Regions from separate parts of the Bordetella genomosp. 8 genome, predicted to be linked through region 2. Evidence: riboswitches for the same ligand, from Rfam matches in the RefSeq annotation. Region 2 holds a riboswitch; the other holds the start of a gene.
What was found. A riboswitch is a leader RNA that binds a small molecule or an ion and turns the genes downstream of it on or off. The one in region 2 is predicted to bind glycine.

Region 1 (12,084 bases), 1.2 Mb from region 2:
ACCTCGCCGGACGCCAGGCGCGGCATGGCGTCGGCGAACGATATGTTGGACGCCTTGGCGCCGGCCCGCGTCATCGTGGCCTGCGAAACGTCGTCGTAGGTGCGGATGGAGAGCGCCTGCAGGTCCGCCACCGTCTTGATCGGGCCCTTGGACCAGATGCCGGACGGCGGCCACGGGGTGGTGTAAAGCAGTTTCTGTCCGTGCGCGGCCAGGAATCGCTCATAGACGGGCCGCGCCGCGTTGCGCAAAGCGCGGGCCTTGCCCAGGGAGTCGGCCAGGAAGGGCAGCGACGAAACGCCGAAGATCGGATATTTATTGGCCAATCCACCGGCGAACGCGTCCGCCGCGTCGACCTTGCGCGCCTGGACGGCGTCGACCATGTCCGCGGATTTGTATCCCTTGGACGCATCGAAGCTCGTGTCGATGACGATGTTCCCGTGGGACTTTTCCTTGACCTGCGCGGCGAAGGTCGACACGCCGAGTCCGGGCATGGAGCTGGCCGGATATTCCGTGGTCATTTGCAGCGTCGTGGCGGCCTGCGCCGACACCGTGGCCAGCAAGGCCGCGGCCAGCAGGCCGGCAAGGTGGGAAAAACGAACGGCGGAAGGCCGTGTAAGTGCGGGCATGTTGATTCCCTTGAAGTTGCAATGGAAGCCGCGTGCACAGAATTGTGGGTGCCGCGGCGCAGCCGTAGCCTGCCACGCCTTCGGCGTAAACGGACTTCGGCCTTACCCTAGGACGGGCCGGCAGCCGCAGCCTCAGGCCTGGCCCGAGCCTGGGTCGTAGCTGTAGGCCGTCCGGGGCGGCGTCAGGCGCCGCGCGCCTGTGGCGCCCGTTCGTAGTAGATGTCCCAGGTATCCTGGCTCGTTTCCACGAAGCCATGCCGCTGGTAGAAACGGTTCGATGCGCTGTCGCGCAATGCGCCGACCCGCACGGGCAGCCCGAGCGCATCGGCCCGTTCGAACACCCGCCGCAGTACCGTGGCGCCGATGCCCGCGCCCTGATGGCCCGGCACGATGTATAGATGATCCAGCTTGAGCGCCCCGTCTTCGGGCCGCAGCGTATAGAAGCCTATCCGGTGGCCGTCCCGCAGGATGGTCACCGTGTCGTGCGGCGCGTACGTCGCCCGCAGGCGCTGCCGCGCGCGGTCCGGATCGAAGCGCCCCACGCGCTCCAGGCTCTCGCGCATGGCGGCGATCCTCAGGTCCGCGAGCGCGTCGAAGTCGGCCTCGTCGACGGCGGCGAAGGTCAGGCGATCGGATGGTGGGTTCACGACTCGGGGCTCCAGGGACCGGCCCGGCAGGGCTGGCCCGATAACGGTGCTCAACTTTAACCCCCACGACCGGCGCGGGTACGCCGGATGCTCACCCGCGCGGCCGCAACGCCCCTGTCGCCTGTCCGCAGTACACTCGCGTCGGCTTTGGCCCTACCCCGCAGGAGTCCCCCCGCATGAAATTCCGCTTTCCCATTGTCATCATCGACGAAGACTACCGTTCCGAGAACGCCTCGGGGCTGGGCATACGCGCGCTCGCGGCGGCGATCGAGGCTGAGGGCGTTGAGGTGCTCGGCGTCACCAGCTATGGCGACCTGAGTTCCTTCGCGCAGCAGCAAAGCCGGGCCAGCGCCTTCATCCTGTCGATCGACGACGAGGAATTCGACGTCGATTCGCCCGAAGACGTGGCCAGCGCCATCAAGAACCTGCGGACGTTCATCGGCGAACTGCGCTTTCGCAATGCGGACATCCCGATCTACCTGTACGGCGAAACCCGCACCTCGCAGCACATCCCCAACGACATCCTGCGCGAGCTGCACGGCTTCATCCACATGTTCGAGGACACGCCGGAGTTCGTGGCCCGCCACATCATTCGCGAAGCCCGCGCCTACGTGGACAGCCTGCCGCCGCCGTTCTTCCGCGAACTGGTCAAGTACGCCCAGGACGGTTCGTATTCGTGGCACTGCCCCGGCCACTCCGGCGGCGTGGCATTCCTGAAGAGTCCGGTAGGCCAGATGTTCCACCAGTTCTTCGGCGAAAACATGCTGCGCGCCGACGTCTGCAACGCCGTCGACGAGCTGGGCCAGCTGCTGGACCACACCGGCCCCGTCGCCGAGTCGGAACTGAACGCCGCCCGCATCTTCCACGCCGACCACTGCTACTTCGTCACCAACGGCACGTCGACTTCCAACAAGGTCGTGTGGCACGCCAACGTCGCCGCCGGCGACGTCGTGGTGGTCGACCGCAACTGCCACAAGTCCATCCTGCACGCCATCACGATGACCGGCGCGATCCCCGTATTCCTGCGGCCGACGCGCAACCACCTGGGCATCATCGGGCCGATACCCATCGAGGAATTCGAACCCGAGAACATCATGAAGAAGATCGAGGCCAATCCTTTCGCCCGCGAAGCGAAGGACAAAAAGCCCCGCATCCTGACGCTGACCCAGAGCACCTACGACGGCGTGATCTACAACGTCGAAATGATCAAGGAAAAGCTGGGCGACTACGTCGATACGCTGCACTTCGACGAGGCCTGGCTGCCGCACGCGGCTTTCCACGAGTTCTACCAGGACATGCATGCGATCGGGCAAGGGCGCCCGCGCAGCGAATCCGCGATGGTGTTCGCCACGCACTCCACGCACAAGCTGCTGGCCGGCATTTCGCAGGCCTCGCAGATCATCGTGCAGGAATCGAAGACCCGCAAGCTGGATCGCAATATCTTCAACGAAGCTTATCTGATGCACACGTCCACGTCGCCGCAGTACGCGATCATCGCGTCCTGCGACGTGGCCGCGGCGATGATGGAGCCGCCCGGCGGCACCGCGCTGGTCGAGGAAAGCATCCGCGAGGCCATGGATTTCCGCCGCGCCATGCGCAAGGTGGAATCCGAGTTCGGCCGCAACGACTGGTGGTTCAAGGTGTGGGGTCCCAACCGCCTGGTGGCCGACGGCATCGGCAACCGCGATGAATGGCTGCTGGAATCCGGCGACCACTGGCATGGCTTCGGCGATATCGCCGACGGCTTCAACATGCTGGATCCCATCAAGGCCACCATCATCACCCCGGGCCTGGATATTTCGGGCAGCTTCGGCGAAACCGGCATCCCGGCCGCGCTGGTCTCCAAGTACCTGACCGAGCACGGCGTGGTCGTGGAAAAGACCGGCCTGTATTCCTTCTTCATCCTGTTCACCATCGGCATCACCAAGGGCCGCTGGAACACGCTGCTGACGGCGCTGCAGCAGTTCAAGGACGACTACGACCGCAACCAGCCGATGTGGCGCATCCTGCCGGAGTTCTGCCGCGACCATCGGCAGTACGAACGCATCGGCCTGCGCGACCTCTGCCAGCAGATCCACCACGCCTATCGCGAAAGCGACGTCGCGCGCCTGACCACCGAGATGTACCTGAGCGACATGGTGCCGGCCCTCAAGCCCTCCGACGCCTTTGCCCGCATGGCGCATCGCCAGGTGGAGCGTGTCGCCATCGAGGATCTCGAAGGCCGCGTCACCGGCGTGCTGTTGACGCCTTACCCGCCGGGCATCCCGCTGCTGATTCCGGGCGAGCGCTTCAACCGGACCATCGTGCAGTACCTTCAGTTCGCGCGCAAATTCAACGAACGCTTCCCCGGCTTTGAAACCGATATCCACGGCCTGGCCGAGGACGTCGATGACAATGGCCAGGTACGCTACTACGTCGACTGCCTGAAGGAAGGCCAGGACCAGTAAGGCGCGCGGCATGTTCGACGTCGCCATCATCGGCGCCGGCGCGGCGGGCATGATGTGCGCCGCCGTGGCCGGCCAGCGCGGCCTGCGGGTCGTGCTGATCGACCACGCCGACCGGCTGGCGGAGAAAATCCGCATTTCCGGCGGCGGCCGCTGCAACTTCACCAACACCGGCACCGGGCCGGCGAATTTCCTGTCGGAGAACCCGCATTTCTGCCGTTCGGCGCTGGCCGGCTACGGACCGCGGGATTTCCTGGACCTGCTGCGCCGCCACCGCGTGTCCTGGCACGAGAAGCACCGCGGCCAGCTGTTTTGCGACGATTCCAGCGAGTCCATCATCGACGTGCTGCGCGCCGAGTGCGACGCCGGCCAGGTGCAGTGGCGCATGCCGTGCACGGTGGCGGAGATCGCCCGCGCGGCGGATGCCGGCTTCGAATTGCGCACCGCCGGCCACGGCCTGCTGCGCGCCGCCAGGGTGGTCCTGGCCACCGGCGGCATGGCGATCCCGCAGCTCGGCGCCACCGATTACGCCTTGAAGGTGGCGCGGCAGTTCGGCCTGAAGGTCGTCGAGCCGCGCCCCGCGCTGGTGCCGCTGACCTTCGACGCCGCGCTATGGTCGCCTTTCGCCGCCTTGTCCGGCGTCGCCCTGGAAGCCGACGTGCGCAGCGGGCAGGGCGAATTCCTTGAAGACATCCTGTTCACCCACCGTGGCCTGTCGGGTCCGGGCATCCTGCAGATCTCCAGCTACTGGAACCCCGGGGAAGCCATCACATTGGATCTGGCCAGCGGCCGCGACCTGGCGCGCGAACTGATCGAAGCCAAGTCCGGCGGGCGCCAGCAGCTCGGCACGGCGCTGTCGGCATTGTGGCCGCGCAGGCTGGCCGAGCAGTGGCTGCATGGGGTCGTGGACGCGCGTGGCCAGCCGCTGGCCGGCGCCCGGCTGGCGGATATTCCGGACAAGGCGCTGCGCGAACTGGCGCGGAACATCCATGCCTGGACCCTGGTGCCCACCGGCACCGCCGGTTATAAAAAGGCGGAAGTCATGCGCGGGGGCGTGGATACGCGCGGGCTGGACCAGAAGAGCATGCAGGCCCGCGCCGTGCCGGGGCTCTATTTCATCGGTGAGGCGGTGGATGTCACCGGCTGGCTGGGCGGCTACAACTTCCAGTGGGCCTGGGCCTCCGGCGTTGCCTGCGGCAGGGCGCTCTGACGCGCCGGCAGCGGCGCGATTTTTGCTCTCTTGCGCATCACGCGTGCGCCGTGCGGGTGAAAAGGACGCGCACCGACCGAAAAGGGACGCAACATGAATACGCACATACGTTCGCTGGCCGATGCCGGCGCCGGCAAGGCCTTGATGGTTGTCGTCCCCTTGCTTGCCGCGCTGGGCGCCTGGGGGATATGGCTGGCGCTGGAAGATAGCCATCCCCAGATCGCCGACGCCTGGCTGGGCGGCCTGATCGCCGCCGGCGCCACGGCCGCCGGCACGCTGCCGGTGATGTTCTCCCAGCGGCTGTCCGAACGGGTGCAGGACACGATGTTCGGTTTCGGCGCCGGCGTGATGCTGGCGGCAAGCGCATTTTCCCTTGTGGCGCCGGGCATCGAGGCCGCGCGCGAGCTCGGCGCCGGCCCGTGGGGCGCCGGCATGACCGTGGGCGCGGCCATCCTGCTGGGCGGGGCAGCCTTGCTTTGGCTGGAGCGCTGCGTACCGCATGAGCATTTCATCAAGGGCAAGGAAGGACATGACGCACGGATGCTCAAGCGCACCTGGCTGTTCATCTTCGCCGTCATGCTGCACAACCTGCCGGAAGGCCTGGCGATAGGCGTGGGATTCGGCGGGACCGATCCCATGCGCGCCGGCGCGCTGGCCACGGGCATCGCCATCCAGGACGTGCCGGAAGGCCTGGTCGTCGCCGTTGCCCTGCTGGCGGCGGGCTACGGGCGCACGTTTGCCGTGGTCCTGGGCATGGTGTCGGGCCTGATAGAACCGATAGGCGCGTTGGCCGGCGCCGCCGTGATGGCGTGGTCGACCGTGCTGCTGCCCTGGGGCCTGGGCTTCGCCGCCGGCGCGATGCTCTTCGTCATCAGCCACGAGATCATCCCCGAATCGCACCGCAAGGGGCACGAGGTCTTCGCCACCGGCGGGCTGATGCTGGGCTTCGTGCTGATGATGCTGCTGGACACCGCCCTGGCCTGAGTTGTATCCTTCGCCACGCTGTCACGCATCGTGCGGGAGAGAGCGGCACGCCCCGGCGCGCCGCCGCCGAAGGCGCAATTCGCCCGGAATCGCTCAGGCAACCCATACCGCAGCATGCCTTGCCCAGGCCGCGCCGCATCGGCGCCCCGGGTGAACACAGCGCTCTGGAGAGATCCGGCCACCCGTCGAGCGGTGCGCCCGGACGCCGAAGGTGCAAACCCGCCATTTTCCATATGCGCGGGGCAACTCTCAGGCAAAAGGACAGAGGGGCGGAAGCGTTTCAACCCGCCCACCGCTGCTGTCCGGAGCCTTTTCCATGTCGCATTCCCTGAAGAACACCCCCTTGGCGCAAGCCCATATCGATGCCGGCGCGCGCATGGTCGACTTCGGCGGGTGGAATATGCCGCTGGCTTATGGCTCGCAGCTGGAAGAGCACCACGCGGTCCGCCAGGACGCCGGCATGTTCGACGTTTCGCACATGCTCAACGTCGACGTCACGGGCGCCGACGCCATGGCCTTCCTGCGCCGCCTGATCGCCAACGACGTCGCCAGGCTGACGGCCACGCCCGGCAAGGCGCTGTACAGCTGCATGCTGAATCCGGAAGGCGGCGTCATCGACGACCTGATCGTGTATTTCTTCGCCGCCGACCGCTGGCGCGTCGTGGTCAATGCCGGCACCGCCGACAAGGACGTCGCCTGGATGCAACGCATCGCGATCGCCTCCCGCCTCGCCGTCTCGATCGCGCCGCGCCGGGATCTGTCCATGGTCGCCGTGCAGGGGCCGAATGCGCGCGCCAAGGTCTGGGCCGCGCGCCCGGCCTGGAAGGCCGATACGGAAGGGCTGACGCCTTTCACGGCCGCGCAATTCGGTACGGACACCCTGGTGGCGCGCACCGGTTATACCGGCGAGGACGGCTTCGAAATCGTGCTGCCCGCCACGGAAGTCGCTGCCTTGTGGCAGGACCTCGCGGCGCAGGGCGTGCGTCCCTGCGGCCTGGGCGCGCGCGACACGCTGCGGCTGGAGGCCGGCATGAACCTGTACGGCCAGGACATGGACGAAATGATCCAGCCCGCTCAGGCCGGGCTGACCTGGACCGTGTCCCTGAAGGATCCCGCCCGCGCCTTCATCGGCCGCGCGGCCATCGAGCAGTTCGGCACGCCGGCGGCCTTCCTGGGCCTGAAGCTGAACGAGCGCGGCGTCATGCGCGCCCACATGGCGGTGCGCACGGCCCACGGCGCCGGCGAAATCACCAGCGGCACGATGTCGCCCACGCTGGGCGTGTCGATCGCTTTCGCGCGCATGCCGCTGGACGTCAAGCCGGGCGATGCGGTCGAAGTGGACATCCGGGGCAAATGGGTGCCGGCCACCGTGTGCAAATTGCCATTCGTCCGCAACGGCAAAGCCGTCGAACAACCGTAAACTGGCGATGCCCATGCCGGCGCGTGCCGCATGGGCGGGGCGCGCATTACTTCTCCATCCATCCTCCATACGGTTTTTGAATTCTTAGGAGCTGCTTCCATGAGCCTGCCCACCGATCGCAAATACACCGAATCGCATGAATGGGTGAAAGCCGAAGGCGACGTGTTCGTCGTCGGCATCACCGACCAGGCCCAGGAACAACTGGGCGATCTCGTTTTCGTCGGCGACGTCAAGGTTGGCGCCAAGCTGGCCGCCGGCGATACGGCCGGCGTGGTGGAGTCGGTCAAGGCCGCGTCGGACATCTATGCGCCGGTCGCGGGCGAAATCGTCGCCTTCAACGACGCGCTGGAAGCCGATCCCGCGCAGATCAACGGCGGCGCCTATACCGCCTGGATTTTCAAGATCAAGCCGGACAATCCCGCCGATCTGGACAAGCTGCTGGACGCTTCCGGCTACGAAGCCCTGTAAGGCCACTTTTCAAGAGAAACCATGTCGCGCCCCCTCGACACGCATACCGATTTCATTCCCCGCCACATCGGGCCGTCCGACGCCGACCAGGCCGCCATGCTGCGCGCGCTGGGCGCGGACAGCCTGGAAGACCTGATCGGCCAGGTGGTGCCGCCGGCCATCCGCACCAAGGCGCCGCTGGCGCTGCCGCCGGCGCGCAGCGAACCGGACGTGCTGGCCGAGCTGCGCGACATCGCGCGCGGCAACCAGGTCTACCGCAGCTATATCGGGCAGGGTTATTACGGCACGCACACGCCCAACGTCATCCTGCGCAACATCCTCGAAAATCCCGCCTGGTACACGGCCTATACGCCTTACCAGCCGGAGATCTCGCAGGGCCGCCTGGAAGCCCTGCTCAACTACCAGACCATGGTCGCGGACCTGACCGGCCTGGACATCGCCAACGCATCGCTGCTGGACGAAGGCACGGCGGCGGCCGAGGCCATGACGCTGGCGCGCCGTGGCGCGAAGTCCTCCAGCAATGTGTTCTTCGTTTCGGGCCACTGCCATCCGCAGACCATCGAGGTCGTGCGCACCCGCGCCGAAGGCCTGGATATCGAGATCGTCGTCGGCGACGAAACCGCCGGCCTGCCGGATTGCTTCGGCGTGCTGCTCCAGTACCCGCGCAGCCTGGGTGGCGTGGACGACTACCGCGCCCTGGCCGAAACCGCGCACGCGCGCGGCGCCGTGGTGGCTTGCGCCACCGACCTGCTGGCGTTGGCCTTGCTGGCGCCGCCGGGTGCCTGGGGCGCCGACATCGCCGTGGGATCGGCGCAGCGTTTCGGCGTGCCCTTCGGTTTCGGCGGCCCGCACGCCGGCTTCATGGCCTGCAAGGACGCCTACAAGCGCAACATGCCGGGCCGCCTGGTCGGCGTTTCCAAGGACGCGCAGGGCAACCACGCGCTGCGCCTGGCGCTGCAGACGCGCGAGCAACATATCCGCCGTGAAAAGGCCACGTCCAACATCTGCACGGCGCAGGTGCTGCTGGCGGTGATGGCCGGCATGTATGCCGTCTGGCACGGTCCCGCCGGCATCCGTCGCATCGCCGAACGCGTCCAGCGCGCCACGGCCATCCTGCGCACGGCCCTCGACCAGCTTGGCGTCAAGGTCGTCAACGACACGTTCTTCGATACGCTGCAGGTGCGCACGGGATCCGCTACCGCGGCGGTCCTGGCGGCCGCCGACGCGGTGAGCATCAACCTGCGCGCGGTGGACGGCGAGCACGTGGCAGTGTCGCTGGACGAGACCGTCACCGACGCCGACCTGGCGCAACTGGCCGGCGTATTCGCCAGCGGATCGGGCAAGGCCGCCACCGCGATCGATATCGATGCGCTGGACCGGCGCGCAGCCGCCGGCATCCCGTCCGCCGTGGCGCGCCAGGGCGACATCCTGGCGCATCCGGTGTTCTCCAGCGTGCAATCGGAAACCGACATGCTGCGCTACCTGCGCAAGCTGGCGGACAAGGACCTGGCGCTCGACCGCAGCATGATCCCGCTGGGGTCGTGCACCATGAAACTGAACGCGACGGCCGAGATGATCCCCATCACCTGGCCGGAATTCGCGAACATGCATCCCTTCGCGCCCGCCGCGCAAACCGCCGGCTATCGCCAGTTGATCGACAGGCTGTCGGCCGCGCTGTGCGAAATCACCGGCTACGACGCCGTCAGCCTGCAGCCGAATTCCGGCGCCCAGGGCGAGTACGCCGGCCTGCTGGCGATCCGCGCGTACCACGAGGCGAATGGCCAGCACCAGCGCAACGTCTGCCTGATACCTTCGTCGGCGCACGGCACCAACCCCGCGTCGGCCCAGCTGGCCGGCATGCAGGTGGTGGTCGTGGCCTCCGATTCGAACGGCAACGTCGATGTCGCGGACCTGCGCGCCAAGGTGGCGCAGGTCGGCGATCGCCTGTCGGCGCTGATGATCACGTATCCTTCGACCCACGGCGTCTTCGAGGAAGCCGTGACGGAGATCTGCGACATCGTGCACCAGGCCGGCGGCCAGGTGTACATGGACGGCGCCAACATGAACGCGATGGTGGGGCTGGCCAAGCCGGGCAAGTTCGGCTCCGACGTGTCGCACCTGAACCTGCACAAGACCTTCTGCATTCCGCACGGCGGCGGCGGTCCCGGCGTGGGCCCCGTCGCGGTGCGCGGGCACCTGGCGCCCTACCTGCCCGGCGTGGTCGATGCGGCCGGCAGGCTGCCGGAAGGCGCCAAGGTCGGTCCGGTGTCGGCGGCGCCCTTCGGCTCGGCCGGCATCCTGCCGATTCCGTATATCTACATCGCGCTGATGGGCGCCGAAGGCCTGCTGCGGGCCACCGAAGTGGCCATCCTGAACGCCAACTACATCGCCCATCGCCTGCGCGAGCACTACCCCGTGCTGTATTGCGGCCGCAATGGCCGCGTCGCGCACGAATGCATACTCGATGTGCGGCCGCTGAAGGACAGCAGCGGCGTGTCGGCGGAAGACATCGCCAAGCGCCTGATCGACTACGGTTTCCATGCGCCCACCATGAGCTTCCCGGTGGCGGGCACGCTGATGGTGGAGCCCACGGAATCCGAAGGCCTGGCCGAACTGGATCGCTTCGTGGACGCCATGATCGCCATACGCCAGGAGATCGCGTTGATCGAACGTGGCGAGCGGGATCGGGACGACAACGTGCTGAAGAACGCTCCCCATACGGCGGCCACGCTGATGGCCGACGAATGGCATCACGACTACACGCGGCGCGAGGCTGCCTATCCGCTGGAGTCGCTGAAGGACGGCAAGTACTGGCCGCCGGTGGCGCGCGTGGACAACGCCTATGGCGATCGCAACCTGGTGTGCTCCTGCCTGCCCATCGAGGCGTACGCCTGATGCGCCTGATGCGCCTGATGCGCCTTGTCACCTGGCGCGTCTGATGTAAAAAAGCCCGGCGCTCGCGCGCCGGGCTTTTTTACTTCGCCACCGGCATCGTGAATTCCGCGCCCTTGGCGATGCTGTCCGGCCAGCGCTGCATCACGCTCTTGTAGCGCGTATAGAAGCGGACGCCTTCCTCGCCGTAGGCATGATGGTCGCCGAACAGCGACCGCTTCCAGCCGCCGAACGAATGCCAGGCCATCGGCACCGGAATCGGCACGTTGATGCCCACCATCCCCACCTGGATCTGCCGCGCGAAGGCCCGTGCCACGCCGCCATCGGACGTGAAGCAGGACACGCCGTTGCCGAACTCGTGTTCGTTGATCAGCTTCACGGCCGCCGCCAGGTCGGGCACGCGCACCACGCACAGCACCGGTCCGAAGATCTCTTCGCGGTAGATGTTCATCGACGGCTTGACGTGATCGAACAGCGTTCCGCCCAGGAAGAATCCCTTCTCGCTGCCCGGCACGGTAAGGTCGCGTCCGTCCACCACCATCTTGGCGCCGGCGGCGATGCCGTCTTCGATATAGCCACGCACCTTGTTGCGATGCTGCGCGGTCACCAGCGGGCCCATCTCGGCCTGCGGATCCATCCCGTCCAGCACCTTCAGGGCACGCACGCGCGGCGTCAGCCGTTCCACCAGCGTGTCGGCGATGTCGCCGACCGCCACGGCCACCGAAATGGCCATGCAGCGCTCGCCGGCCGAGCCGTAGGCCGCGCCCATCAGCGCGTCCGTGACCTGTTCCATGTCGGCGTCCGGCATGACCACCAGATGGTTCTTGGCGCCGCCCAGCGCCTGCACGCGCTTGCCGCGCGCCGTACCCTGGGCGTAGATGTACTGCGCGATCGGCGTCGAGCCGACGAAGGACAGGGCCTGCACGTCCGGATGGGCGATCAGCGCGTCCACGGCCTGCTTGTCGCCATGCACGACATTGAACACGCCGGGCGGCAGGCCTGCTTCCGTCAGCAGTTCGGCCAGGCGTACCGAAGCCGACGGGTCGCGTTCCGACGGCTTGAGCACGAAGGTGTTGCCGCAGGCGATCGCCACCGGGAACATCCAGGCCGGCACCATCATCGGGAAGTTGAACGGCGTAATGCCGGCCACCACGCCCAGGGACTGGCGCATGCTCCAGTTGTCGATGCCGCCGCCGATCTGTTCGGTGTACTGGCCCTTCAGCAGATGAGGAATGCCGCAGGCGAATTCGACGACTTCGATGCCGCGCATCACTTCGCCCTTGGCGTCCGAGAACACCTTGCCATGTTCGCGGGTGATGAGTTCGGCGAGCTCGTCCTGATGCTGGTCCAGCAGGGCCTTGAAATTGAACAGGATGCGCGCGCGCTTCAACGG
Region 2 (12,084 bases):
AGGTAGCCAAGCGCCGCGCCCAGGATGGCCTGGACCGGGGTCGTGAAAACCGACTGCGTATTGATCAGCAGGCCGGCCCAGACCAGCGGCAGGGTGATGACGTCCGGCAGCAGCCCCGTCCGCGCATCGATCCACGCCAGCGCGACCAGGGCAGCGGCGAGCACCAGCCCGCACAGGGCCGCGAGGCTGGCGCCGTAGTGCCAGACGCACAGCGCGTACAGCGCGGCCGTCGTCAGTTCGATGGCGGGATAGCGCCACGGGATACGCGCGCCGCAATCGCCGCAGCGACCGCGCAGGCCCAGCCAGCCCAGTACAGGAATGCGTCGCCAGCCGCGTATGGGCGCGGCGCACGCGGGGCATAGGCAGGCGGGACGAAACAGGCTGGGCCGCGCATGCGCCTGGTCATTATCGCGGGACGTCTCGTCCCAGTCATATTCCAGGATATGCGGCAGCCGGTGCACCACCGTCGTCAGCCAACTGCCGACGGCCAGCCCGAACACGGAGGCAAGCACGATGGCAAGGTGGGGATCGATGTACACGTAAGGTATCCATGAATGAAACGGCCGCCCGGCCCGGCGCCGACTGCGGCACATCGGGCATGCAGCATGCTCGGCCATCATGACGCCCGTTCGCGGACGGCGGGCGCCCGGCATTATTCCGACATGTCGTAATTTGTTCAATGCCGAACCCGATCCCGTATTCAACGCGGGAGCCGGCGCGCCGCGGCAGAGCATTCATGCGAGAATTGCGCGCATGCTTTGCAACTCTGGATACGCTTTCATGCCCGCCCTTCCCGCCATCGAAGAACGCCCGGTCCACTCCCTGCCTAAGCGGCGCCTGCGGTCCGCCGCGGTGCTGGCGGTGATACTCGCGGGATCAGCCGGCGTAGCGGGCTGTGCCGAGCAAAGACAGGCGGGCTATTACGACCCGCCGCGCCCCAGCACGGTCAACGATGCCCAGATCCTGGGCACCGGCGCCGATTACCGCCCGGTGGTGCGCGCGCCTTCGCAATTGCAGATCGACCTGAAGGCGCCGACGCCCAGCCAGCAACAGCAGCAGGAAGCGCAGCGCGCCCGCGCGATCCAGGAAGGCAACACCAGCGAAGACGGCCAGCCGGTGCCGCCGGTAGGCACGGCGTCGGCCGACGCCAGCCCCGCGCCGGCTCCTGCCCCCACACCCAGCGCCGCCGAGCGCAACCTGGTGCCGCAACCGCAGACCTATATGGGAACGCTGCCCTGCTTCGCGGCAGGCATGGAATGCGAAGCCCAGCGCATCACGCTGACGCTGGCGCCCAATGGACGCTGGCGCGGCCGTTCCACCTATCTGGACAACACGCCCAGCCGCGATAAACCTATCGCGGAACAGGGCTGCTGGCAGGTGACCGACGAAAAACCGCCGCGCGTGTTCCTGATCGGGCCGGACAACAATACCCGGGCCGAATTCGTCGTCGCCGCCAACAACGTGCTGCGCCTGCGCGCCATTGCCGGCGTCACGCCCAACCTGAACTACACCCTGACGCGTCAGCCGGATCTGGATCCGATCAACGAACTGGCCAAGCAGACCCCGCCCAAATGCCTGTGATCGGGCCGCGCGGCGCGGCACGGCGCCGGGTAGCCTAATCATTGCATCCGCTGTAAGGGCACATGCGGCATGCCAGTTCCATGGCATTGCGCACGCCCATTTTGCGGAAGATGCGAGCCCGGTGGGCCTCGGCCGTCCGCGATGAAATATTCAGCTCGATGGCGATGTATTTGTTGGATTTGCCGGTGACGAGATACGTCGCGATATCGCGCTCCCGGGGCGTCAGCGCCACCGCTCGATTCCCTGCGCACCCCCGCGGGTGATTCATGCTGGCCTCCCTGATGGTGGGTAGGCCGGTAGTCTTGCATGGATGCCCGCGGGCCGAAAGCTGTCAGTTCTGACAGGGTGACAATTTCGCCACCCGACCAGAACAGATGGCGTCCTAGAGCTCCAGGTTGTCGATCAGGCGGGTCGCGCCCAGCTTGGCCGCGGCCAATACCACCAGCGGCTCGCCGGCGGCCATATCGGCCGCATCCGGCGCCTTGAGATCGCGGCGCCGGCGCACCGAGATGTAATCCACCTGCCATCCCCGCCCGGCCAGGGCGGCCACGGCTTCCGCTTCCAGGGCGGCGGCATCGTGCTGGCCGGCGGCGAGTTGCCGTTGCACCTGCTGCAGCTGCTGGTAGAGGGCCGGGGCTTCCGCGCGCTCGGCATCGGTCAGGTAGCGATTGCGCGAAGACAGCGCCAGGCCGTCCGCCGCGCGCACGGTCTCGTGTGCCACCACCTCCACGGGCAGCTGGAATTGGCGGCACATGGCCCGCACGATCATCAACTGCTGGTAGTCCTTCTTGCCGAACACCGCCACGCGCGGCTGCACGCAGGAAAACAGCTTCAGGACCACCGTGCAGACGCCGGTGAAGAAGCCGGGCCGGAATTCGCCTTCCAGGATATCGCCCAGGTCATCCGGCGGGCGCACCCGGTAATTCTGCGGCTCCGGATACATTTCACGCTCGTCGGGTGCGAACAGCACATAGACATCGCGTTCGCGTTCCAGCTTTTCGACGTCCTCGGCCAGCGTGCGGGGATAGCGATCGAAGTCTTCCGCGGGCCCGAACTGCAGGCGATTGACGAAAATACTGGCCACGACAGGGTCACCGTGCTGGCGCGCCAGCTTCATCAGGGCCAGGTGGCCTTCGTGCAGATTGCCCATCGTGGGAACGAAGGAAACCCGGTTCTGCCCGCGCAGGTGATCGCGCAGCTCCTGGATGGTGTGTACGACTTTCAAGAATGTCTCCGGGAATGGCTGCGCCGTGCGCGGCGCGCCGGTATCAGGCCGCTTCGGCCGCCACGCTGGTGTAGGCCAGGCGCACGTATATGGGCGCGTACGGCTCGGCCTGTGTGATTTCCAGCAAGGATTCGCGCGCCAGTTCGAGCATGGCGATGAAATGCACCACGACCACGGCGGCAGGGGCGCCTTCGTCGATGCGCTCCATGAACATTTCGCCGAACTCCATGAACCGCACGTCGCTCAGGCGGCGCAGGATGTGCGTCATGTGATCGCGCACGGACAGCTGCTCGCGCGTGATGTGGTGGTGCGCGTTCAGCCGTGCGCGCTTCATGATGTCGGCCCAGGCCTGGCGCAGGTCTTCCGGCGACACGTCGGGCATGGCGCGTTCGACGCTGAGGTCGGCGACGGCCTGCGCGCGCTGGAAGTCGCGGCCCAGTTGCGGCAGCGCGTCCAGTTTCTGCGCGGCCAGCTTCATCTGTTCGTATTCCAGCAGGCGCCGCACGAGTTCGGCGCGCGGGTCTTCGACTTCTTCGCCGGTATCGCTCTTCTTGACCGGCAGCAGCATGCGCGACTTGATCTCGATCAGCATGGCCGCCATCAGCAGGTATTCGGCGGCCAGCTCCAGGTTGTGCAGGCGTATCTGTTCGACGTACGACAGGTACTGCCGGGTGACATCCGCCATGGGGATGTCCAGCACGTTGAAGTTCTGCTTGCGGATCAGGTAGAGCAGGAGATCCAGCGGGCCTTCGAAGGCCTCCAGGAAGATTTCCAGCGCGTCGGGCGGGATGTACAGGTCCTGCGGCAGCTGGAACAGCGGTTCGCCATACAGCCGCGCGAACGCCACGCTATCGACCGTGTCGGGCGTGCTATCCACCGGGGGCTCCACCAGCGCAGCCAGGTCCTTGCCCGGTACCGAGGCGTTCTGCGACATAAGAGGGGGGCAGCCGCTCAGTCGTTTTGATAGACGTATGGCCGTTGCGGGACACGCGCGGCGCGGAAGCCTTCGAGCAGTTCCGGATCCTGGGGCTTGTCCCACAGCAGGCCACGGCCTTCCCGCTGCCGCTTTTCCACATCGGGATGCTGCTTTTTGTAGTCCTTCAGGAAACGGGTGATTTCCGACTCGTAGTTATTGGCCATGGCACCGTGCGTCAGGGAGTTGCGTCAGCCGCCAGTTTACTTCAAGGGCGGCCGAAAGCACGGCGTTACAATGGTCCGGCACCCCGCCGCTCCCCTCCGACATGTCCACGAAAACGCTGGCCTCAGTCCCCCCACTCGCCGATCCCGCCGCCCTGCGGGCGGCAAAAATGATTCCCTTCATCGTTGGTTGCGCCCTGTTCATGCAGATGCTGGACGCGACCGTGGTCGCCACCGCCCTGCCGGCGATGGCGGCGTCCCTGGATTCAACGCCGGTCGCCTTGAACGTGGCGATCACGTCCTACCTGCTGGCCGCCGCGGTTTTCGTCCCGGTCAGCGGCTGGGCCGCCGACCGCTTCGGCGCCCGCCGCGTCTTCATCGCCGCCATCGCCCTGTTCACCCTCAGCTCGGTGGCCTGCGCGCTGTCGCAGACGGTCACGCAGCTGGTCCTGTCGCGGATCGCGCAGGGGGTGGCGGGCGCCATGATGGTGCCTGTGGGGCGGATCATCCTGTTGCGCACCGTGCCGAAGGAAGATCTGCTGAAGGCCATGTCCTTCCTGTCCATTCCCGCCCTGCTGGGCCCGGTCATCGGGCCGCCGCTGGGCGGTTTCCTGGTGACCTATGCCTCCTGGCACTGGATCTTCCTGATCAATGTGCCCATGGGGATACTGGGCATCGCGCTGATCATGCGCTACATCAAGGAAGTCCGCGAAAAAGGCGTGCCGCGCCTGGACTGGCTGGGCTTCCTGCTCAGCGGTATCAGCATGGCCACGCTGGTCAGCGGCTTCGAGGCCGCCGGCCGGGACGCCTCCATCGAGGCACTGGGCGTGGTGGCCATCGGCCTGGTCAGCGGGTTCTGGTACGTGCACCATTCCCGCCGGGTGGCCCACCCCATCATCGACCTGTCGCTGATGCGCATCCCCACTTTCGCCATTTCCACGCTGGCGGGCAATCTCTGCCGCTTTTCGGTGGGGGCCACGCCCTTCCTGCTGGCCATGCTGCTGCAGGTGGGCTTCGGGCTGTCGCCCTTCGCGGCCGGCATGATCACCTTCGCCAGCGCCGCCGGCGCCCTGCTGATGAAGTTCGTGGCCACGCCCATCGTGCGCCGCTTCGGCTTTCGCCAGGTGTTGACGGTGAACGCGGTGCTGACAGGCGCCTTCATCTGCGTCTGCGCGCTGTTCCAGCCCAGCACGCCGTCCTGGCTGATCATCCTGGTGCTGCTGATCGGCGGCTTCTTCCGTTCGCTGCAGTTCACCGGGGTCAATACGCTGACCTATGCGGATATCGGGCCCGACAAGATGAGCCGCGCCAGCAGCTTTGCCGCCATGGCGCAGCAGCTGGGCGTCAGCCTGGGGGTGGGCGTGGCGGCGGTCACGCTGAACGTCAGCATGGCGCTGCGCGGCTCGGAGCGCGCCACCGTGACCGACATCGTGGCCGGCTTCCTGGTGATCGGGCTGCTGTGCGCCGCTTCCTTCTTCTCTTTCCGGCGGCTGGATCCGGCGGCGGGCAATCAACTGAACGGACGCAAGGTGCAGACCAGCGATGAAGAATGAATACATTCTTGCCCTGGACCAGGGCACGACCAGTTCGCGCGCCATCGTTTTCGATGGCGAAGGCCGCGCGCGCGGCATGGGCCAGCGCGAATTCCGCCAGTATTACCCGCACCCCGGCTGGGTCGAACACGACGCCAACGAGATCTGGCGCAGCCAGTTGGAAGTCGCCCGCGAAGCCCTGCACAACGCCGGCGCGACCGCGGCCGACATCGCGGCCATCGGCATTACGAACCAGCGCGAAACCACGCTGATCTGGGACCGCGCGACCGGCCGCCCGCTGGCCCACGCCATCGTCTGGCAGGACCGCCGCACGGCGGACGCCTGCGACCGCATGCGCGCTGAAGGCCGCGCCGACTTCCTGCAGGAACGCACGGGGCTGGTGCTGGACGCCTATTTCGCCGGCACCAAGCTGGCCTGGCTGCTGGACAACGTGCCGGGCGCGCGCGCCGCCGCCGAACGCGGCGAAGTGGCTTTCGGCACCATCGATACCTGGCTGATCTGGCAACTGACCGGCGGCAAGGTGCACAGCACCGATTGCACCAACGCATCGCGCACGCTGCTGTTCGACATCCACAAGCAGGACTGGAGCGACGAGCTGCTGCAATGCCTGGATATCCCGCGTTCGGTGCTGCCCGGCGTGGCGCCCAGCAGCGCGGTGGTGGCAGAGACGCTGCCGCAATGGTTCGGCGGGGCGATACCGATCGCCGGGGTGGCGGGCGACCAGCAGGCCGCGACCTTCGGGCAGGCCTGCTTCGAGCCCGGCATGGCGAAGAATACCTACGGCACGGGTTGCTTCATGCTGATGAACGTCGGCGACAAGCCGGTGGTGTCGCGCAACCGGCTGCTGTCGACGGTGGGCTGGGGGCTGCCGCGGCCGGAAGAAGACACCGCCGACGCGCAGGTGTTCAGCGGCGGCGGACCCGCATGGACGCCCACCTTCATGCTGGAAGGCGGCGTGTTCGTCGCCGGCGCGGCGGTGCAGTGGCTGCGCGACGGTCTGGGCATCATCCAGCGTTCGGAAGACGTGGAAGCGCTGGCCGGCAGCGTCGCCGATACCGACGATGTCTTCCTGGTGCCGGCGTTCGCAGGGCTGGGGGCGCCGCATTGGGATCCCTATGCGCGTGGCACCCTGGTGGGCCTGACGCGCGGAACGACGCGCGCCCATGTGGCGCGCGCGACGCTGGAAGCCATCGCCCTGCAAAGCGCCGAACTGATGACGGCGATGACGGCGGACTGCGGGATAGCGCTTTCCGAGCTGCGCGTGGATGGCGGCGCGGCGCGCAACGACCTGCTGATGCAGATGCAGGCGGATCTCCTGGGCGTGCCGGTGGTGCGGCCGCGCGTATCCGAATCGACGGCACGCGGCGCCGCGGGACTGGCGGGGCTGGCGGTCGGGTTCTGGAAAGACATGGACGCCTTCGCCGCCCAATGGCAGGCGGAACGGCGCTTCGAGCCCACCTGGTCGGCCGACCAGCGCGAAGCACGGCTGCGCCGCTGGGGACAGGCGGTGGAGTTATCGAAGAACTGGAGTAGAGGGGGTAGGTAGCCCACCCCCCGAAGCGCTGCGCGCTTCCCCCCTCAAGGGGGGCGACGCCAGCGGACCGGGGGACCCGGATCCGCGGCGTCCCGGGTCGGGGGCACCTGTTTTTTGCGGAAGGAGGGCCCCACCCCCGAAGCGCTACGCGCTTCCCCCTCAAGGGGGCGACGCCGGCGGACCGGGGGACCCGGATCCGCGGCGTCCTGGGTCGGGGAGCACCCAATCTTTGCGGCGAACGTGGAGCATTGAATGAATCTGGCCCGTATCGATCTGGTGACGCTGGCGCTCTTCGTCTCGGTGGCGCGGCTGGGCAGCATATCGGCGGGCGCGCGGCAGTCGCGGCTGGCGGTGGGCGCGGCCAGCAAGCGGATTTCCGATCTGGAAGCCGCGCTGGGTTCGCCGCTGCTGTTCCGCAAGGCGGCCGGCGTGGAGTTGACCGATGCGGGCCAGGCCTGCCTGGCCCACGCGACACGCATCCTGCAGGAAGTCGACCAGATGGCGGGCACGCTGTCCGATTACGCGCAAGGCGTGCGCGGTCAGGTTCGGATCGCGGCCAATACGTCGTCGATCACGCAGTTCCTCCCTGACGACCTGTCGCGGTTCATGACGGAACATCCGGCCGTCCGCATCGACCTGGAAGAACAGAACAGCAGCGACATCGTCGCCGCCGTGGCGGAGAACCGCGCCGACATCGGCATCTTCGGCGAACGCACGCCGGAAGCGGGGCTGCAGACTTTCCCCTATCGGCGCGACGAGCTCATGCTCGTGGTGCCCGACAGCCACCCGCTGGCCACGCGCGCCAGCGTCGCATTCGCGGAAACGCTGGAGTATGACTACGTCAGCCTGCCGCCCAGCACGTCGCTGGCCAGCCTGCTGGCGCAGGAATGCACGCGGCTGGATATGCCCATGAAACTGCGCATCCAGGTCCGCAGCTTCGACGCGATCTGCCGCATGGTGGTCGCAACGCGCGGCATCGGCGTGCTGCCGCGCATCGCGGCAGAGCCGCATGCGCGGTCGATGCAGTTGAAGCTGATTCCACTCACCGACGACTGGACGCGGCGCTGGCTGCTATTGGCCGTGCGCGATGTGGACACACTCACTCAGGCGGCGCGCATGCTGCTGACGCAATTGCGCGCGGCGAACTAGCGCGGAAGCGTCACCGCGTCGGCCACTGCCTCGGCCGTTGCCGCGCTCAAGGTCCAACCCAAGTGGCCGTGCCCCGTGTTGTAGAACACGCCCGGAGACCGGCCGCGCCCGACCCGGGGCAACATGCTGGGAAGCATGGGACGCAGCCCCGCCCACGGGATCACCCGCGCCGTCGAAGCGCCGGGAAAATGTCGGCGGGTCCAATTCACCAGCGGCGCGATGCGGTCGGCCCGGATATCCCGGTTGTACCCGTTCAACTCCGCCGTGCCGGCCACACGAAATCGGTCCCGCCCCAGCCGGCTGGTGACGATCTTGGCGGCGTCGTCGAGCAGGCTGACCCAGGGCGCGGACGCCTGGCTTTCCGCATCGTCCAGGCAGACGGTGATGGAGTAGCCCTTGACCGGATAGATGTTCACGCGGTCGCCAGCCATGGCGGCGAACTGGCGGCTCGCGACGCCCGCGCACACCACGACGGCGTCGAAGGCTTCCGTGTCGACTTCATCGCCCTGGCTGAAGTCCATGGCGATGCCAGACCCGCCACTGGCGCCAAGGCGCCGGAGCGCGCTCACGGCAGCGTCGTAGCGGAACGCCACCCCTTGCCGCGCGCAGGCCTCCGCCAGACCGCGCGTGAATTTATGGATATCGCCGGTGGAGTCGGATGGCGTGAAAAAGCCGCCATGGAAACGCCCCCGCAGCGCCGGCTCGATGGCCTGGATTTCTTCCGGCGTGACCGGATCGCGCTCCAGCCCGCCTTCCCGGAGCAGGGCGTTCGTCGCCGCCGCGCGCTCGAACTCCTCCTTGCTCCCGTAGACGTGCAGGATGCCGCGCCGTTCCAGATCGAAATCTATCCCTTCGCGCCTGGCGATCTCGAACAGATGCTCGCGCGCGGCGATCGCCAGCCGCACCGTTTCCAGCGTATTGGCGCGATATCTGGGTATCTGTCGCAGGAATTCCGCGATCCAGGTGTATTTGTGCCAGCTGGGCAGCGGATTGAGCAACAGTGGCGCATCGCGCGTGAACATCCATCGCAAGCCTTTCAGGATGGTGGCACGGCTGTTCCAGACTTCGGCGTTGCTGGCCGACAGCTGGCCGCCGTTCGCGAAGGAAGTGTCCATGGCGGCATAGCGGCCGCGCTCGAATACGGTCACCGCATGGCCGCGGCGGACAAGGGCGTAAGCGGTCGTGACGCCGGTGATTCCGGCGCCGATGATGGCGATGCGTGGCATGACATGGTCCAGTGGAGGTCGACATAGCCGGCCGGTTGGCCGGCGCCATGCCCCATCTGTCCATGTACCTGAGAGTTTGCGCCCGCGCCTGGTACATCCTTGGCGAAGCTCCCCTTCGGTGGGCGCGATCAGCGCCTCTCTCCAGATGTTCCCCGTCGCACGGTCCTTTTGCCTGAGAGTTTCCGGGGCGGTTGCTCCGTCGGCGTCGTCGTGATGACCGATCTCTTCCGTGCCACGATCGAGAACGTCCGGACATTAGCACCAATGCAGCCCGCCGCACAAGATCGGCGTTGCCGATGTCGCGGCGCTCCCCGACGCGGCCTGCACAGATGCGAATATCATGCACGTGCGTCGACACACCCTGGAGGAACGCCGTGATGCTCGATCATCCGATATTCAAACGCTGGCCGGCGCTGCACCCGGACCGGCTGCAGCTCTTTTCCCTGCCCACGCCCAACGGCGTGAAGGTCGGCATCATGCTGGAGGAAACGGGGCTGCCCTACGAGCCGCATCGCATCGACATCATGGCGAACGACAACCACGATCCGGCCTTTCTCTCGCTCAATCCCAATGGCAAGATTCCGGCCATCTACGATCCGGACGGCCCCGACGGGCGGCCGCTGGCCCTGTTCGAATCGGGCGCCATCCTGATCTATCTTGCCGACAAGTCGGGGCAGTTTCTTTCCACCGATCCGCACACGCGCTACGAAACCATCCAGTGGCTGATGTGGCAGATGGGCGGCGTCGGGCCCATGTTCGGACAGCTCGGCTTTTTCCACAAGTTCGCCGGCAAGGCTTATGAGGACAAGCGGCCGCGCGATCGCTATGCAGCCGAATCGGCACGGCTGCTGGGCGTACTGGACCAGCGGCTCGCGGGCCGGGACTGGGTGATGGGCGCGGACTACAGCATCGCCGACATTTCGTTGATCGGGTGGGTCCGCAACCTGATCGGGTTCTATGAAGCCCGCGAGGTGGTCGATTTCGACCGCTTTCGTAACGTGCAGGCGTGGCTGGACCGTGCCTTGGCGCGCCCGGGCGTGCAGCGCGGCCTGGCGGTCACGGCGGCCTGAACGTCCCCACCACATCGACGCCGGGTTTGCCGCAACGCGGCCCCGGCCGCCCGCATGCCCGTATTCCCGCATGCCCGCCTTTCGCGTTTCCGGAAACCCCCTTAGCCGGATGCGTCATTCCCCTCGCCGACCGGCCTGCGGCACACTGTCCGTCCCTGGCAGCCAACCGCAGGGGGAGACATGACACGACAAATACTCGCGGGCATCCGCGTGCTGGAACTGGGCCAGCTCATCGCCGGCCCCTTCGCCGCGAAAACCCTGGCCGACTTCGGCGCGCAGGTGATCAAGATCGAACCGCCGGGCGTCGGCGACCCGCTGCGCAAGTGGCGCATGCTGCATGAAGGCACGTCCGTGTGGTGGGAAGCGCAATCGCGCAACAAGCAATCCGTCTGCGTCGACTTGCGCCAGGCGGAAGGCCAGGACCTGGTCCGCACGCTGGCCGCCGAAGCCGACGTGCTGATCGAGAATTTCCGCCCGGGCACGATGGAAAAATGGGGTCTGTCGTGGGAAGCCCTGCACGCGCTGAATCCCCGGTTGATCATGCTGCGCATTTCAGGCTACGGCCAGACCGGCCCCAGGGCCGGTGAACCTGGCTTTGCCGCCATTGGCGAGGCCATGGCGGGACTGCGCTACCTGAACGGCGAACCCGGACGTGCGCCCGTGCGCGCCGGCCTGTCGCTGGGCGACACCATCGCCGGCCTGCACGGCGCGCTGGGCGTGCTGCTGGCCTTGTACGAACGCGACGCGCGCGGCGGCACCGGCCAGGTGATCGACGCGGCCTTGTACGAAAGCATCTTCAACCTGACCGAAAGCCTGCTGCCCGAATACTCGGTATTCGGCGCCGTGCGCGAACCCGCCGGCGCGGCGCTGCCCGGCATCGCGCCATCCAACGCCTATCCCTGCCAGGACGGCTACGTCCTGATCGCCGGCAACGGCGACGGCATCTATACGCGATTGATGTCGCGCATCGGCCGCGAGGACCTGGCGCGCGACCCGGCATTGGCCCGCAACGACGGACGGGTCGCACGCGTGGCGGAGATCGACCAGGCCATCGGCGCGTGGACGCAGGTCCGCACCATCGATCAGGTACTGGCGTCGATGCGCGAGGCGGGGGTGCCGGCGGGACGCATCTACAGCATCGCCGATATCGCCGAAGACCCGCATTACCGCGCCCGCAAGGCCATCGTCACCGTCGAGTCGGCCAGCGGTATCGCGGTCGAGATGCCGGCGGTGTTCCCGCTGCTCTCTGGCAATCCTGGAGAAGTCCGCGAGCGCGCGCCCACGCTGGGCGAGGACACCGACGTCGTGCTGCGCGAGATAGGCGTGGACGAGCAGCGCCTGGCGGCGCTGCGAGCCGCCGGCGTCATTGCCTGAGGTTTTGCCTGAGTTATCGCCTGAGTTATCGCCTGACCGCGGGCAGGCCGCCACGCGCGGCCTGCTCCCAGGAACCCGCAGTCCCCACGGCAAGGCACCGCCTGCCGACCAACCGCATAACAACGAACGGAGACATGAACATGAAAAGCTCGAATACCGTCCGGCCCCTGCGCCGCCTGCTGCTTGCCGCCGGACTCTGCGCGCTCGCCTTCGGTCCGATGGCGGCGCACGCCGC

Region 1: linked by a shared signal. The riboswitch ahead of gcvT (glycine cleavage system aminomethyltransferase GcvT) and the one ahead of CAL12_RS25165 (D-amino acid dehydrogenase) in region 2 are both predicted to bind glycine.

Annotation. Positions count from the first base shown of each region.
Region 1 covers NZ_CP021108.1:576,172-588,255, forward strand. The annotation lists gene CAL12_RS02625 (TRAP transporter substrate-binding protein) at 1-626, opposite strand, end outside; gene CAL12_RS02630 (GNAT family N-acetyltransferase) at 809-1,273, opposite strand; gene CAL12_RS02635 (arginine/lysine/ornithine decarboxylase) at 1,450-3,720, shown strand; gene CAL12_RS02640 (NAD(P)/FAD-dependent oxidoreductase) at 3,731-4,927, shown strand; gene CAL12_RS02645 (ZIP family metal transporter) at 5,021-5,911, shown strand; glycine riboswitch at 5,935-6,031, shown strand; glycine riboswitch at 6,066-6,186, shown strand; gene gcvT (glycine cleavage system aminomethyltransferase GcvT) at 6,228-7,331, shown strand; gene gcvH (glycine cleavage system protein GcvH) at 7,431-7,799, shown strand; gene gcvP (aminomethyl-transferring glycine dehydrogenase) at 7,821-10,694, shown strand; gene CAL12_RS02665 (CoA-acylating methylmalonate-semialdehyde dehydrogenase) at 10,774-12,084, opposite strand, start outside.
Region 2 covers NZ_CP021108.1:5,560,312-5,572,395, forward strand. The annotation lists gene CAL12_RS25120 (prepilin peptidase) at 1-539, opposite strand, end outside; gene CAL12_RS25125 (copper resistance protein NlpE N-terminal domain-containing protein) at 781-1,581, shown strand; gene CAL12_RS25130 (response regulator transcription factor) at 1,616-1,813, opposite strand; gene panC (pantoate--beta-alanine ligase) at 1,964-2,806, opposite strand; gene CAL12_RS25140 (segregation and condensation protein A) at 2,850-3,740, opposite strand; gene CAL12_RS25145 (DUF3460 family protein) at 3,758-3,946, opposite strand; gene CAL12_RS25150 (DHA2 family efflux MFS transporter permease subunit) at 4,114-5,496, shown strand; gene glpK (glycerol kinase GlpK) at 5,486-7,042, shown strand; gene CAL12_RS25160 (LysR family transcriptional regulator) at 7,283-8,179, shown strand; gene CAL12_RS25165 (D-amino acid dehydrogenase) at 8,176-9,405, opposite strand; glycine riboswitch at 9,459-9,553, opposite strand; glycine riboswitch at 9,556-9,645, opposite strand; gene CAL12_RS25170 (glutathione S-transferase N-terminal domain-containing protein) at 9,780-10,475, shown strand; gene CAL12_RS25175 (CaiB/BaiF CoA transferase family protein) at 10,656-11,849, shown strand; gene CAL12_RS25180 (Bug family tripartite tricarboxylate transporter substrate binding protein) at 11,990-12,084, shown strand, end outside.